DNA from 3 places in the Variovorax sp. AC103 genome. Region 1 is predicted to be linked to each of the others. Evidence: riboswitches for the same ligand, from Rfam matches in the RefSeq annotation. Region 1 holds a riboswitch; each other region holds the start of a gene.
The links. Region 1 has a riboswitch for cobalamin ahead of AC0IYU_RS18010 (TonB-dependent receptor domain-containing protein). Riboswitches for the same ligand answer to the same signal wherever they lie in the genome.

Region 2: another riboswitch for cobalamin. It lies ahead of AC0IYU_RS06735 (TonB-dependent receptor); the one in region 1 lies ahead of AC0IYU_RS18010 (TonB-dependent receptor domain-containing protein).
Region 3: another riboswitch for cobalamin. It lies ahead of cobM (precorrin-4 C(11)-methyltransferase); the one in region 1 lies ahead of AC0IYU_RS18010 (TonB-dependent receptor domain-containing protein).

What each region holds. Positions count from the first base shown of each region.
Region 1 is NZ_CEEDFC010000011.1:214,629-218,831, forward strand. It holds gene AC0IYU_RS18005 (ClcB-like voltage-gated chloride channel protein) at 94-1,812, opposite strand; cobalamin riboswitch at 1,871-2,131, shown strand; gene AC0IYU_RS18010 (TonB-dependent receptor domain-containing protein) at 2,224-4,152, shown strand; gene AC0IYU_RS18015 (cobyrinate a,c-diamide synthase) at 4,164-4,203, shown strand, end outside.
Region 2 is NZ_CEEDFC010000004.1:24,897-29,099, forward strand. It holds gene AC0IYU_RS06720 (cation:proton antiporter domain-containing protein) at 1-177, shown strand, start outside; gene AC0IYU_RS06725 (hypothetical protein) at 204-608, opposite strand; gene AC0IYU_RS06730 (hypothetical protein) at 771-1,016, shown strand; cobalamin riboswitch at 1,054-1,330, shown strand; gene AC0IYU_RS06735 (TonB-dependent receptor) at 1,508-3,676, shown strand; gene AC0IYU_RS06740 (PepSY domain-containing protein) at 3,697-4,203, shown strand, end outside.
Region 3 is NZ_CEEDFC010000009.1:51,719-55,921, reverse strand. It holds gene AC0IYU_RS14905 (lipid-transfer protein) at 1-342, shown strand, start outside; gene AC0IYU_RS14900 (MaoC family dehydratase N-terminal domain-containing protein) at 353-793, shown strand; gene AC0IYU_RS14895 (MaoC family dehydratase) at 804-1,223, shown strand; gene AC0IYU_RS14890 (SDR family NAD(P)-dependent oxidoreductase) at 1,249-2,079, shown strand; cobalamin riboswitch at 2,141-2,402, shown strand; gene cobM (precorrin-4 C(11)-methyltransferase) at 2,557-3,414, shown strand; gene AC0IYU_RS14880 (sirohydrochlorin chelatase) at 3,411-4,203, shown strand, end outside.

The DNA.
Region 1 (4,203 bases):
TGTAGTTTCCCGGGAAAGCGGTCCTGCCGAGGCTGGGCGCGGTGCCCGGCGTGGTCGCGATTCTGCGGCTTCGCAGCCCGCCGATCAAACCTTTCATGGCTCGCTCAGGCGCACGTAGGTGGCCAGCAACGCGCTCTTGGCGGCCACGCCCAGCAGCACCGGGTTGGCGGTGCTTTCGATCACCGGCAGCCGTTCGCCCAGGTGGTCGAGAAAGCGCTGCAGCGCCTCGCCCAGCCCGGTGTCGGCGGTGATCGGCCGGATGGCTTGCGACAGCAGGGCGCCCGCGGTCGTCTCGGCGGGCGCAGTGCCCAGCGCCGCGAGCGGCACCACGCCGAGGTAGCGGTTGTCCGCATCGACCACGTACAGGTACTTCACCGGGTGCTGCAGGAAGATCCTGCTCATCGCCTCGCGGCCGGCGCCGGGGCCCACCACCGTTTCGGCCGGCTGCACCAGGTCGCGCATGTGCAGCCCGCGCAGGCGCAGCTGCGTGTCGCGCTGTTCGTTGCGCCGCAGCGTGATCTCGTACATGGAGCCCGCATTGGCCGAGCGCGCCACGAAATACGCGATGACGCTGGCGGCCATGAGCGGCAGCATGACCTGGTAGCTCAGCGTCATCTCGAAGATCATCAGGATCGCCATCAGCGGCGCCTGCGTGGCGCCCGCCAGGAACGCACCCATGCCGACGATGGCGTAGGCGAAGGGCGCCGACGTGGCCGCCGGCCACAGCGCCTGCACCCCCTGGCCGAACAGCGCACCGACCATGCAGCCGAAGAACAGCGCCGGCGTGAACACGCCGCCCACCGCGCCCGAGCCGGCGGTGGCCAGCGTGGCGGCTGCCTTGGCGAGCAGCACCAGGGCGATGAAAGTCCACGGCCACGGCGTGTGCAGCACCGCGTTGACCACGCTGTAGCCGTTGCCCCACACCTCGGGTACCGGCACCGAGATCGCGCCCATCAGCAGGCCGCCCAGCGCCAGCCGCCAGGGCAGCGCCAGCGGCAGCCGCGAGAACAGCGCCCGGCTGCCCTGCAGCGCGCGCAGGAAGCCGATGGCCGCGAAGCCCAGCAGCACGCCGAGAACGCAGAACAGCACGACCTCGGTGCCGTGGATCTCCGGGAACGCCGGCATCCGGTAGGGCGGCTGGTAGCCGGGCAGTGCCCGCATGGCGACGTTGGCGACCACCGAGGCGATGATGATCGGCCCCACGCTTTCCATCGCGATGGAGCCCAGCACGATCTCGGCGACGAAGAAAGCGCCCGCGATGGGCGCGTTGTAGGCCGCGGTCAGGCCTGCCGCCGCCCCGCAGGCCACCAGCAGCCGCAGCCGCTCTACCGGAAAGCGGAACACCCGGCCCAGCAGCGACGCCGCCAGCGCCGCGAGCTGCACCATCGAGCCTTCGCGCCCGATGGAGCCGCCGCTGCCGATGCTCACCAGCGACGACGCGCTGCGCACCAGCGTCTGCGCCACCGGAATGCGCCCGTCGCCCAGCACGATGGCTTCCATGTAGTCGGAGGTGGCGCTGCGCGAAGCGATGCGTCCGGCCCATACCAGCAGCAACCCCGCCACCAGCCCGCCGAGCGTGGGGCAGGCGACGCGCGCCCACCACGGCAGGCCTTTCGCCATGGGCACCAGCCCGTTGCCGGGGCCGAGCACCAGGTGCTCGAAGTGGTAGAGCGCCGCGCGGAAGAGTTCGGTCGCCAGCGTGCCGAGCAGCCCGGCCACGATGGCCCACAGCAGCATCGATTGCCAGCCGGAAACACCCAGCAGACGCTGCAGCGCCGAACGAAGATTCAGGAATACCGAGGCGGGCCGCATATGGCGACCGATGTTAGCGGTGGGCGCAACTTTCGACTTAAGGAAGAGCCCGCAGGGCCTAAAATGCCGCCCGTTGGTGCCTGCGGCCTGGTTCACATGCCGCGGTTCAACGGGAAGCAGGAGTGGAAGCCCCCCGACCTCGCGCAGGTCGGTCCAAGGCCGAAGCCGCCTGCGCTGCCCCCGCAACGGTCAAGCAGACGGCGCCGCAAGGCGCCAACCCCTTTCCATCCAAGCCACTGGGCGCCCTGAAACAGGTGCCTGGGAAGGCGGTGGGGGTTGTTCTGCCAGCCCGGATACCGGCCAACAAGGCGGCTGCCGCATGCGTGAACGATCCACGCAGGGGCAGCCATGGCGCCCATGGCGCCGGCGGGGAGGCCGGCGAGGGGTATAGACGTTCGTTCGGTCCATTCAATGATTTCCCACGTTTGCTTTTCCAGTGGCCGCGCGCCTGCGCGCCGTCTTCGTTTCGCCTGCCTGCAACTGCCTCTGGGCGTGGCGCTGGCGTCCGCCTTCGGCGGCCTCGCCCATGCCCAGGAAGCCCCGGCCCTGAGCGAAACGGTGGTCACGGCCAACCGCACGCCGCAGGCGCTGTCCGAACTGGTGGGCGACGTGTCCATCGTCGACCGCCAGGCCATCGAGCGCAGCGGCGCGACCGGCGTGGCCGACGTGCTCGCGCGCCTGCCCGGCATCGAGATCTCGCGCAACGGCGGCGTGGGCAATACCACCAGCCTGTTCATCCGCGCCGCCGAAACGCGCTTCACGGCCGTGTACCTCGATGGCGTGCGCATCGACTCGCAATCCACCGGCGGCGCCGGCTGGGAAGGCATTCCGCTGTCGCAGATCGACCGCATCGAAGTGCTGCGCGGCCCGGCCGCCGCGGTGTACGGCTCGGACGCGGTGGGCGGCGTGATCCAGCTCTTCACCCGGCGCGGCGAAGAGGGCGTGCGGCCCTACGCGGGCATCGGCTTCGGCAGCAAGGGGCTGCGCAAGATCGAAGGCGGCGTGAGCGGCAAGTCGGGCCTGCTCGACTACGCGTTCGGCGTGGAGCACGAGGAAAGCAAGGGCTTCAACGTGCAGCCGGTCGACAAGCGCACCCCCAGCAAGGACGGCTTCACCAGCCCCGACCGCGACGGCTACCGCAGCACCTCGGGCAACCTGAAACTGGGCCTGCAGATCACGCCCGACCAGCGCCTGGACGCCACGCTGCTCAGCAGCGACATCACGGCCGGCTACGACGCCACGGTGTCGTACCGCAGCCGGCTGCCCATCACCTTCGCCAACGACCAGGCGAACAACACGCTGCGCACTGCCGGGCTGACCTGGTCGGCCAAGTGGAACGACGTCTACAGCACCCGCGTGCAGGTGACCGACTCGCAAACCGTCTACAAGACGCAGCCGTCGTTCTACCGCACCGAAACCAAGCTGCGCGGCTACCTGTTCCAGAACGAGTTCCGCTTCGGCCCGCACCTGCTGAGCGCCACCTTCGAACGCCGCGAAGACGCGCTCGAAAACGCGCCCACCACCTCGTCCAAGCTGCTGTCGCGCGACCGCGCGCAGGACGCCATTTCGCTGGGCTACGGTTTCGTGCAAGGCCCGCACTCGCTGCAGCTGCACGTGCGCCACGACAAGGACAGCGAGTTCGGCGGCAAGACCACCGGCAGCGCGGCCTACGGCTTTGCCATCACGCCGGCGCTGCGCTTCACCGCCTCGGCCGGCACGGCGTTCCGCGTGCCCACGCTGTACCAGCGCTTCAGCGAGTACGGCCTGGCCACGCTCAAGCCCGAGTCCAGCCGCAACGTGGAGCTGGGCCTGCAGTACGCCGAAGACGGCACCCAGGCGGGCATCGTGGTCTACAACAACCGCGTGCAGAACCTGATCGTGTTCGACGGCACGGCCAAGGGCTGCGCCTCGTCGTTCGGTTGCTACGCCAGCACCGCGCGCGCCCGCTACCAGGGCGTGACGCTGTCGGGCAGCCAGCGTTTCGGCGACGTGACCCTGCGCGCCTCGCTCGACTACCAGGACCCGCGCGACCTCGCCACCGACCACCTGCTGGCTCGCCGTGCGCAGCGCCACGCCGTGCTGGGCGCCGACTGGCGCGTGGCCGGCTGGACGCTGGGCGCCGAGGTGCAGACCTCGAGCAAGCGCTATGACGACGCGGCCAACACCGTCAAGCTCGGCGGCTACACCTTGCTGAACCTGTCGGCCAGCACCAGGATCACGCGTGACCTGAACCTGGTGGCGCGCGTCGACAATGTGGGCAACAAGGACTACCAGTTCGCGCGGCTGTATGCCAATGCAGGCCGCACCGCGTACGTCGGCCTCAAGTGGACGCCTCAGTAAACCCCTCATCCCTGCCCACCGGCACCCCGGATGGCGCGCCGGCCCCGCGCG
Region 2 (4,203 bases), on a different contig from region 1:
ACCGCGCGCACGCTCAACCCCACGATCCAGACCGTGATCCGCAGTCACAACGAGCAGGAGGCACGCCTGCTCACGCAGGAAACCTCGGCCACCGTGTTCCTCGGCGAACACGAACTGGCACAGGCCATGGCCCGTGACGTGGTCCAGCGCGCCGTGTCGATGGCCGTGCCGGGCTGAGGCTCACGCCCACCCGCGCGCCGGGTTCAGAGGTCTTCGATGACCAGGGTGCGGTAGCGCTGCGCCATGGCATAGGGCACGGTGCGCACCGCCTCCATCAGCTTGTCGGCGGTTTCGCGGTCGTCGGTCTTGACCAGCAGCGCGGCATGGCCTTCCTGCGCAAGCTTGGTATACGCACGCACCGTGGCGCCTTCGGTGCCGGCGGAGGGCAACGGGTCGTCGGCGAGTTCGACGGTCGGCGTGATCTGCGACAGCACGGCCTTCGGCGGCAGCAGGAAGATGTCGTCGCCGCTCATGCCGTTGTCGATCAGCTGCTGGCCGACGCGGCTGGCGTCTTCCAGCTTGGCGAACATCACCATCGAGTAGCCCGTGGGATAGAACGCGCCGCCGATGGTCGCCCGCATGCTCGGGTCAAGGCTGAAGGGTTTCATGTCGCCTCCTGGGAAGGTTTTGCAAAGAACAAGGACCCGCTGACGGGTTGCATGTAAAACAGTAGGCCGACCCACCGGTGTGCTCTGTAGGAGAAGCCCGGGAGCTGTCAACGGCTCGCGTCCTCCAGGCATTCAACACTCAGCCCCTTTTCATACCGCCCAATGCCCTCGCCCAGGAACATCGCGCTCACCATCCACGAGCTGGAGGTCGGCGAGTTCTATTGGCTGCTGATGGAAGCAGCGGCCGACCCCGCCGAGGTGACCGGCGCGCCGGGCGAGCGCACCCATGTGTATCTGCCCCTCGAAGCGGCGCTCCGGCCGTATCCGAGCTACTCGAACGCGCTGGCGGCCGGCGTGGCCATGATGCGGCGGCTGTTCGGGCCCGACGGCACGCCCGGCTCCCTATAATCCCGCCGGTTCGGTGCGTTAACTTTTTATAACTGCACCCAACCACGGTTCGAAGGTGCCCCGGGTCCATGTCGCATGGCCCTGGGGTTAAACGGGAAGCAGGTGCGCCGCGTCGTTGAAGACGCGTCAAAGCCTGCGCTGCCCCCGCAACGGTCAGCGGATCTGGAAATCCTCACGCGCGAGCCTCTTTCTTGAAGGCTCGGCAGTCACTGCGCTTCGGCGTGGGAAGGCGAGGGTTTCTGTCGTCGTGTGCTCCATTCGGCACACAGCGGCGCTCCGCGAGCCCGGATACCGGCCTTCGCAACCGCCTTCGGACGCAGCGGGAGTGCGTGTCCGGGCCTGCCGCTTCGCGCTTGCGCTCACCGTGGCAGCCCTTTCGCCTCTCCCGTCGCGTCCTTCATCGGTCGTGAGCCTGCGGGGACGCAGGCCGGAGGAGAAGCTAAATGAGTCGAGCAACACGGGCGCGAAGTCGCCCGGGCATGGGTACGCGCGTGCCGTTTCGTCGGGCGCGGCTGTCGGGTCTTTCAGGCCTGTCAGGTCTGTCACTGGGGTTGGGCCTGGCCTTCGGGCCTTGCGTTTCCCTTGCGCAGCCGGCTGAATCGGCCGACGCCAGCCAGAGCCCATCCCTGAACCCGGTACGGATCGAGGCCGACCGGCAATCCCCGCTGGCCATCGACGAGCCCACGTCCACCGGCAGCCGGCTCGGGCTCACGCCGCTGGAAACGCCGGCCAGCATCGAGGTGCTGACGGGCGACACCATCCGCGCGCGCGGCGACGTGTCGGTCGTCGACGCGGCCACCCGTGCCACGGGCATCACCGGCTCGCCCGGACCCGGCAACGGCGGCACCGCGATGGCGGCGCGCGGCTTCACGGGCCACGGCTCGGTGATGCAGCTGTTCGACGGCACGCGCCTGTATGCGGGCGCCGGCACCGTCACCTTTCCGTTCGACACCTGGTCGGTCGACCGCATCGAAGTGCTGCGAGGCGCGGCCTCGGTGATGTACGGCGAAGGCGCCATCGGCGGCGCCATCAACGTGGTGCCCAAGAAGCCCACGCGCGGGCCCATCCGGAACGAGGCGCTGCTCACGCTGGGCTCCGACGCCACCCGCCAGGCGGCCTTCGGCAGCGGGGGAGCCATCAACGACAAGCTGTCGTACCGCTTCGACATCAGCCACCGCACCACCGACGGCTTCATGCAGCGCGGCGAGGCCGAGAGCCTGGCCGTGGGCGCGGCCGTGCGGCTGGACGTGTCGCCGCAGCTGCAGTTCACGCTCTCGCACGACGAAGGCCGACAGACCCCGCAGCGCTACTACGGCGTGCCGCTGATCGACGGGCGCCTGAACAGCCAGACCCTGCGCCAGAACTACAACCTGGACGACGCCGAAATCAAGTACCGCGACAAGTGGACCCGGCTCGACGCGCAGTGGACGCCGAACGGCGCCGTCACCGTGCGCAACCAGCTCTACCGCCTGGAGAGCAAGCGCCACTGGCGCAACAGCGAGACCTACACCTTCAACGCCACCACGCGCCGCGTGACGCGCGGCGACTACCTGGAGATCGGCCACGACCAGGAGCAGATCGGCAACCGCACCGACGCGACCTTCAAGCACAGCGTGTTCGGGCTGGCCAACCAGGTGCTGGCGGGCTTCGACGTGAACCGCATCGACTTCCAGCACAGCAACGACTCGCCTTACGGCGGGCGCTCGGTGATCGACCCGTTCGTGTTCAACCCCGGCTACTACGCCTCGCCCGTGGCCTACACGCCGCGCTACAAGACCAAGACCGACACCTACGCCTTCTTCACCGAAGACAAGCTGGCCTTCGACGAGCAATGGTCGGTGGTGGGCAGCCTGCGCTGGGACCACGCCAAGGTCGCGCGCACCGACCTGCAGAACGCCGCCAACAACCTGGGCAAGACCTTCGAGTACGCCACCGGCCGCCTCGGCGTGGTGTACGCGCCCGATGCGTCGCAGTCGTACTACGCGCAGGTGGCGCGCGCGGCCGACCCGCTGACCTCGCTGATCAGCACTTCGGCCGCGCAGGTTCCGTTCGAGCTGAGCACCGGCAGGCAGGTGGAGGTCGGCTACAAGCGCCAGCTGTCCGACAGCCGCGGCGCATGGACCGTGGCGGCCTACCGCATCGAGAAGAACAAGCTGCTCTCGCGCGACGCCAACGACCCGAACAAGACGCAGCAGGTCGGCAAGCAGTCGTCCGAGGGCCTGGAAGCCACGCTCGACCTGGCGCTCACCTCCACGCTGCGGCTCGAAGCCAACATGGCCAAGCTGCGCGCGCGCTACGAGGACTTCAACGAGGTCGTGAACGGCCGCCTGGTCTCGCGCGCGGGCAACACGCCCAACGGCGTGCCCGAAGAGGCGGCCAACCTGTGGCTCGGCTGGCGCTTCCTGCCGCAGTGGGAGGCCGCCTTCGGCGTGCGCTACGTCGGCCCGCGCCAGGTCGATGCGGCCAACACGCGCAGGATCGGTTCGTACACCGTGGCCGACGCCTCGGTGAGCTGGCAGGCGAACCCGTCGCTCAAGCTGGCGCTGCGGGCCTACAACCTTGCTGACCGCAAGTACCCGGTGTCGTTCTCGAACGGCGGCAACCAGTGGCTGCTGGGCCGGCCGCGCTCGTTCGAGCTGTCGGCGCTGGTCGACTTCTGAAATCCGGCATGAATTCCGGCATGACCTCCGCATGGCGCCGCGCCTGGCCGCGCGTGCGGCACTGGCTCTACTGGACGCACCGGTGGCTGGGCATCGGCGGCTGCCTGCTGTTCGTCATGTGGTTCGCCTCGGGCGTGGTGATGATGTACGTGGGGTACCCCAGCCTTACGGACCAGGAACGGCTGGCAGGGCTCGCACCGTTGCGCTTCGGGCAGGCGCAGGTATCGCCCGCAGCAGCGCTGCAGGCGCTGCCGCAGGACGTGCGCGCGCAGCCCCCGCGGCGCATGGGGCTGGAGATGCAGGGCGGCATCGACGCCGGGCCGGTCTGGCGCATCGTCGATGCGCGCGGCGGCCGGCACACCGTGTCGGCGCGCGATGGCCATGTGCACGGCCCGGTCGATGCCGCGCAGGCCGAGGCCATCGCACGCGCCTTCTCCGGCCATGCCGGTGCGCGCTGGGCCGAGACGCTGGAGCGCGACCAGTGGACCGTGCCGCAGGGCCTGAACCCGCTGCGTCCGCTGCACCGC
Region 3 (4,203 bases), on a different contig from region 1:
GTCGGCCCGCAGGACGTCGACGTGGTCGAGCTGCACGACTGCTTCGCGCACAACGAACTGCTGAGCTACGAGGCGCTGGGCCTGTGCCCGGTGGGCGGCGCGGAGAAGTTCGTGCTCGACGGGGACAACACCTACGGCGGCCGGGTGGTCACCAACCCGTCGGGCGGGTTGCTGTCGAAGGGGCACCCGCTAGGCGCCACCGGGTTGGCGCAGTGCACGGAGCTGGTCCAGCAGCTGCGCGGCACGGCCGACAAGCGCCAGGTCGAGGGTGCGCGGCTCGCGCTGCAGCACAACCTCGGGCTGGGCGGCGCGTGCGTGGTCACGCTGTACGAACGCGTGTGAAGGCCGCCCCATGATCGACAAGAAATGGATCGGCCACGAACTGCCGCCCTCGGTGCTGCCCATCGAGCGCACGCGGCTGCAGTTCTTCGCCAAGGCCATCGGCGAGACCGACCCCCTCTACACCGATGCCGCCGCTGCGCGCGACGCCGGCTACCCCGACCTGCCCGCGCCGCCCACGTTCCTGTTCGCGGCCGAGCTCGACTCGGGCGCGTCCGACCGGCTGCTCGCCGACCTGCAGATTCCGCTGTCGAAACTGCTGCACGGCGAGCAGAGCTTCAGCTACCACCGCCCGGCCTGCGTGGGCGACACGGTGACGGTGCGCTCCACCATCACCGACATCTACGACAAGAAGAACGGCGCGCTCGAATTCGTCGTGAAGACCTCGCGCGCCACCAACCAGCGCGACGAGCTGGTCGCCGAACTGCGCGCGGTGATCGTCTGCCGCCACTGAAGGAACACCGATGAAGGCCCTGACCCACGACGCCGTTCAAGTCGGCGACGAACTGCCCGCGCTGCAGCTGCCGCCGGTGAACCGCACCGCACTCGCGCTGTTCGCGGGTGCCTCGGGCGACCACAACCCGATTCACATCGACACCGACTTCGCGCGCAAGGCCGGCATGCCCGACGTGTTCGCGCAGGGCATGCTGGGCATGGCCTGGCTCGGCCGCCTGCTCACGCAATGGGCGCCGCAGTCGCAGCTGCGCCGCTTCGACGTGCGCTTCCAGGGCATCACGCACCTGGGCCACGCGGTGCGCTGCACCGGCCGCGTGGTCGAGAAGCTCGAGCACAACGGCGAGCCCTGCGTGCGCATCGAGGTGCTCAGCGCCAACCAGTACGGGCAGGCGCGCATCGCGGGCGAGGCGCTGGTGGCGCTGCGCTGACATCACTTCAGGAAAGACAAGAGACATGACACCCAAACTCGCCGGCAAGGTCGCCCTCATCACCGGCTCAGGCCGCGGCATCGGCCGCGCCATCGCGTTGAAGCTCGCCTCCGAAGGCGCGCGCATCGTCGTCAACGACCTCGATGCCGAGCCGGCCGAAGACACCGTGCAGGCCATTCGCGCGGCGGGCGGCGAGGCCGTGGCCTGCGTCGGCAGCGTGGCCGCGCCGGACTTCGCCGAGCGCTTCGTCGGCACGGCGGTGAGCGAATACAAGGGCCTGGACATCGTCGTCAACAACGCCGGCTACACCTGGGACAGCGTGGTGCAGAAGATGACCGACGAGCAGTGGTACGCGATGATCGACGTGCATCTCACGGCGCCCTTTCGCATCCTGCGCGCGGCGCAGCCGGTGATCCGTGCGCTGTCGAAGGCAGAGACCGAAGCAGGGCAACGCGTGGTGCGCAAGGTGGTCAACATCTCGTCGGTGGCCGGCCTCTTCGGCAACGCGGGGCAGGCCAACTATTCGACCGCCAAGGCCGGCATCGTCGGGCTCACGCAGACGCTGGCCAAGGAGTGGGGCCGCATGAACGTCACGGTCAATTGCGTGGCCTTCGGCTTCATCCAGACGCGGCTGACCGCGAGCACTGCGCAGGCCTCCACCGCGAACATCGAGGGCCGCGAGATCAAGGTCGGCATCAACCCCGGGCTGCTGGCGATGATGGAGCAGTCGATTCCGCTGGGACGCGGCGGCACGCCCGAAGAAGCGGCCGGCGCGGTGTACCTGCTGTGCGCGCCGGAGTCCGACTACGTGAGCGGCCAGACGCTGATGTGCACCGGCGGGCTCACCGGCATCTGAGCGCGCCGCCGGGCGGCGAGGGCAGGGCCTTGCGGGGCAAGTCGCCGCATGCGGCTGATACACTCCGCCCGCGTTGTCAGGTGTCCTGGCGCCCCGTGGAAACGGCGGGGCGGCCAGGGTGAAACGGGAAGTCGGTGCGCGGCGGTGGAGAACACCGCGCCATGCCGACGCTGCCCCCGCAACGGTAAGCGAGTCAGAAGCAAGACCCCGGGATCCGGTCCCACGCCACTGTGTCACGAACGGCACGGGAAGGCGGTCTTTGCAGGAGAGCCGATGGCCCTCCGCTCGCGAGCCCGGAGACCGGCCTGACGACCAGCGCATGACCTTGCGGTGGGCGAGGATCGGCGGGCGACGCATTGCGTCCGGCTCGATGCATCAGGTCATCCGCCAGAACAGCATTCGCTGACGCCTCCCGATTTCCCCCTCCCGCCGGGTCGTAACGACCATCAGTCGCGCGGCGGGCGCGGAGGAAACATCATGAACGAGCGAGCCATCGCTCCAAGCAGCGCTCCGCAGGGAGCGTGCACGCCGGGAACCGTCTGGTTCGTCGGCGCGGGTCCGGGTGACCCGGAACTCATCACCGTCAAGGGCCGAGGCCTGGTCGAACGCGCCGGGGCCATCCTGTTCGCGGGCTCGCTCGTGAGCGAAGCCGCCACGCGCTGGGCGCCGCCCGACTGCGCGATTGCCGACAGCAAGGACATGACGCTCGAGCAGATGTCCGCCTGGCTCATTGCGCAGGCCGCGCGGTGCCATACCGTGGTGCGCCTGCAGACCGGCGACCCGGGCCTGTACGGTGCGCTCATCGAGCTGGTGCAGCCGCTGGATGCGGCGGGCGTACCGATCGGCGTGGTGCCGGGCGTGTCTTCCGCCATGGCCTCTGCGGCGGCGGCGGTGGAGAGCCTCACGCTGCCCGAAGTCACGCAGACCGTGATCTTCACGCGCGTCGAGGGCCGCACGCCGATGCCCGAAGGCGAGTCGCTGGAGGCGCTGGCCGCGCACCACAGCACGCTGTGCATCTTCCTGAGCATCACGCTCATGGGCAAGGTCACGGCCGCGCTGACGGTCGCCGGCTGGTCGCCCGACGCCCCTGTGGTGGTGGTCCACAAGGCGAGCTGGCCGGGCGAGGAAAAGATCGTGCGCGGCACGGTCGCCACCATCCAGGCGCTGTGCCGCGAGGCCCGCATCGTGAGCCAGTCGATGATCATCGCGAGCCCCACGCTGGGCGCGCGGCAATGGACCACGCTGGCCAAATCCAAACTCTACGACGCGAGCTTCACGCACCGCTTCCGGCGCGCGAGCGTTCCCGTCCAGACCCTCCTGCAGGACACCCCATGAGCACCGAAACCATTCTTCTGGTGGGCCACGGCTCGCGCGAAAAATCCGGCAACGACGAGATCGAGGCCTTCGCGGCGCAGTGGCGCGAGCGGCAACCGGGCTGGCGCATCGAGGTCTGCTTCATCGAGTTCTCCGAAGTCACGATGAGCGAGGGGCTGCGCCGCGCGGCCGAGGGCGCGCAACGCGTGGTCGTGGTGCCGCTCATCCTCAATGCGGCGGGCCACGTGAAGATGGACATTCCGCAGGCCATCGACGGTGCGCGGCTCAAGTTCCCGATGGTGCAGTTCCTGTATGCGCCGCACCTCACGGCCTGCGACCCGATCCTGGCGATCCTGCGGCGCCGCCTGAAGGGCGCGATGCAGGCGCTCGACATGCCCGACCCGACCACCACCGGCGTGGTGATCCTGGGCCGGGGCTCGTCGGACCGGCAGGCCAACGGCGACATGGCGAAGATGGCGCGCTGGCTGCTGGAGGAGACCGACCACGAGCTGGTGGACCTTGCCTTCACGGGCATCACCTACCCGCGCCTGGAGAAGGCCGTGCAGCGCCAGAGCCTGCAGGGCATGAAGCAGGTGGTGGTGCTGCCCTACTACCTGTTCAACGGCACGCTGGTCGAGCGCATCGCGCGCCAGGTCGAGAACCTGAAGGCGCAGTACCCGACGATCCGCTTCGTCTCGACCCGGTACTTCGGCTTCGAGCCCGAGATCTTCGCGCTGCTGGAGCAGCGCGTGAACGACCTGCGGCGCGGCGCGCCGATCGCGCTCATGCCCTGCGACGGCTGCAAGTTCC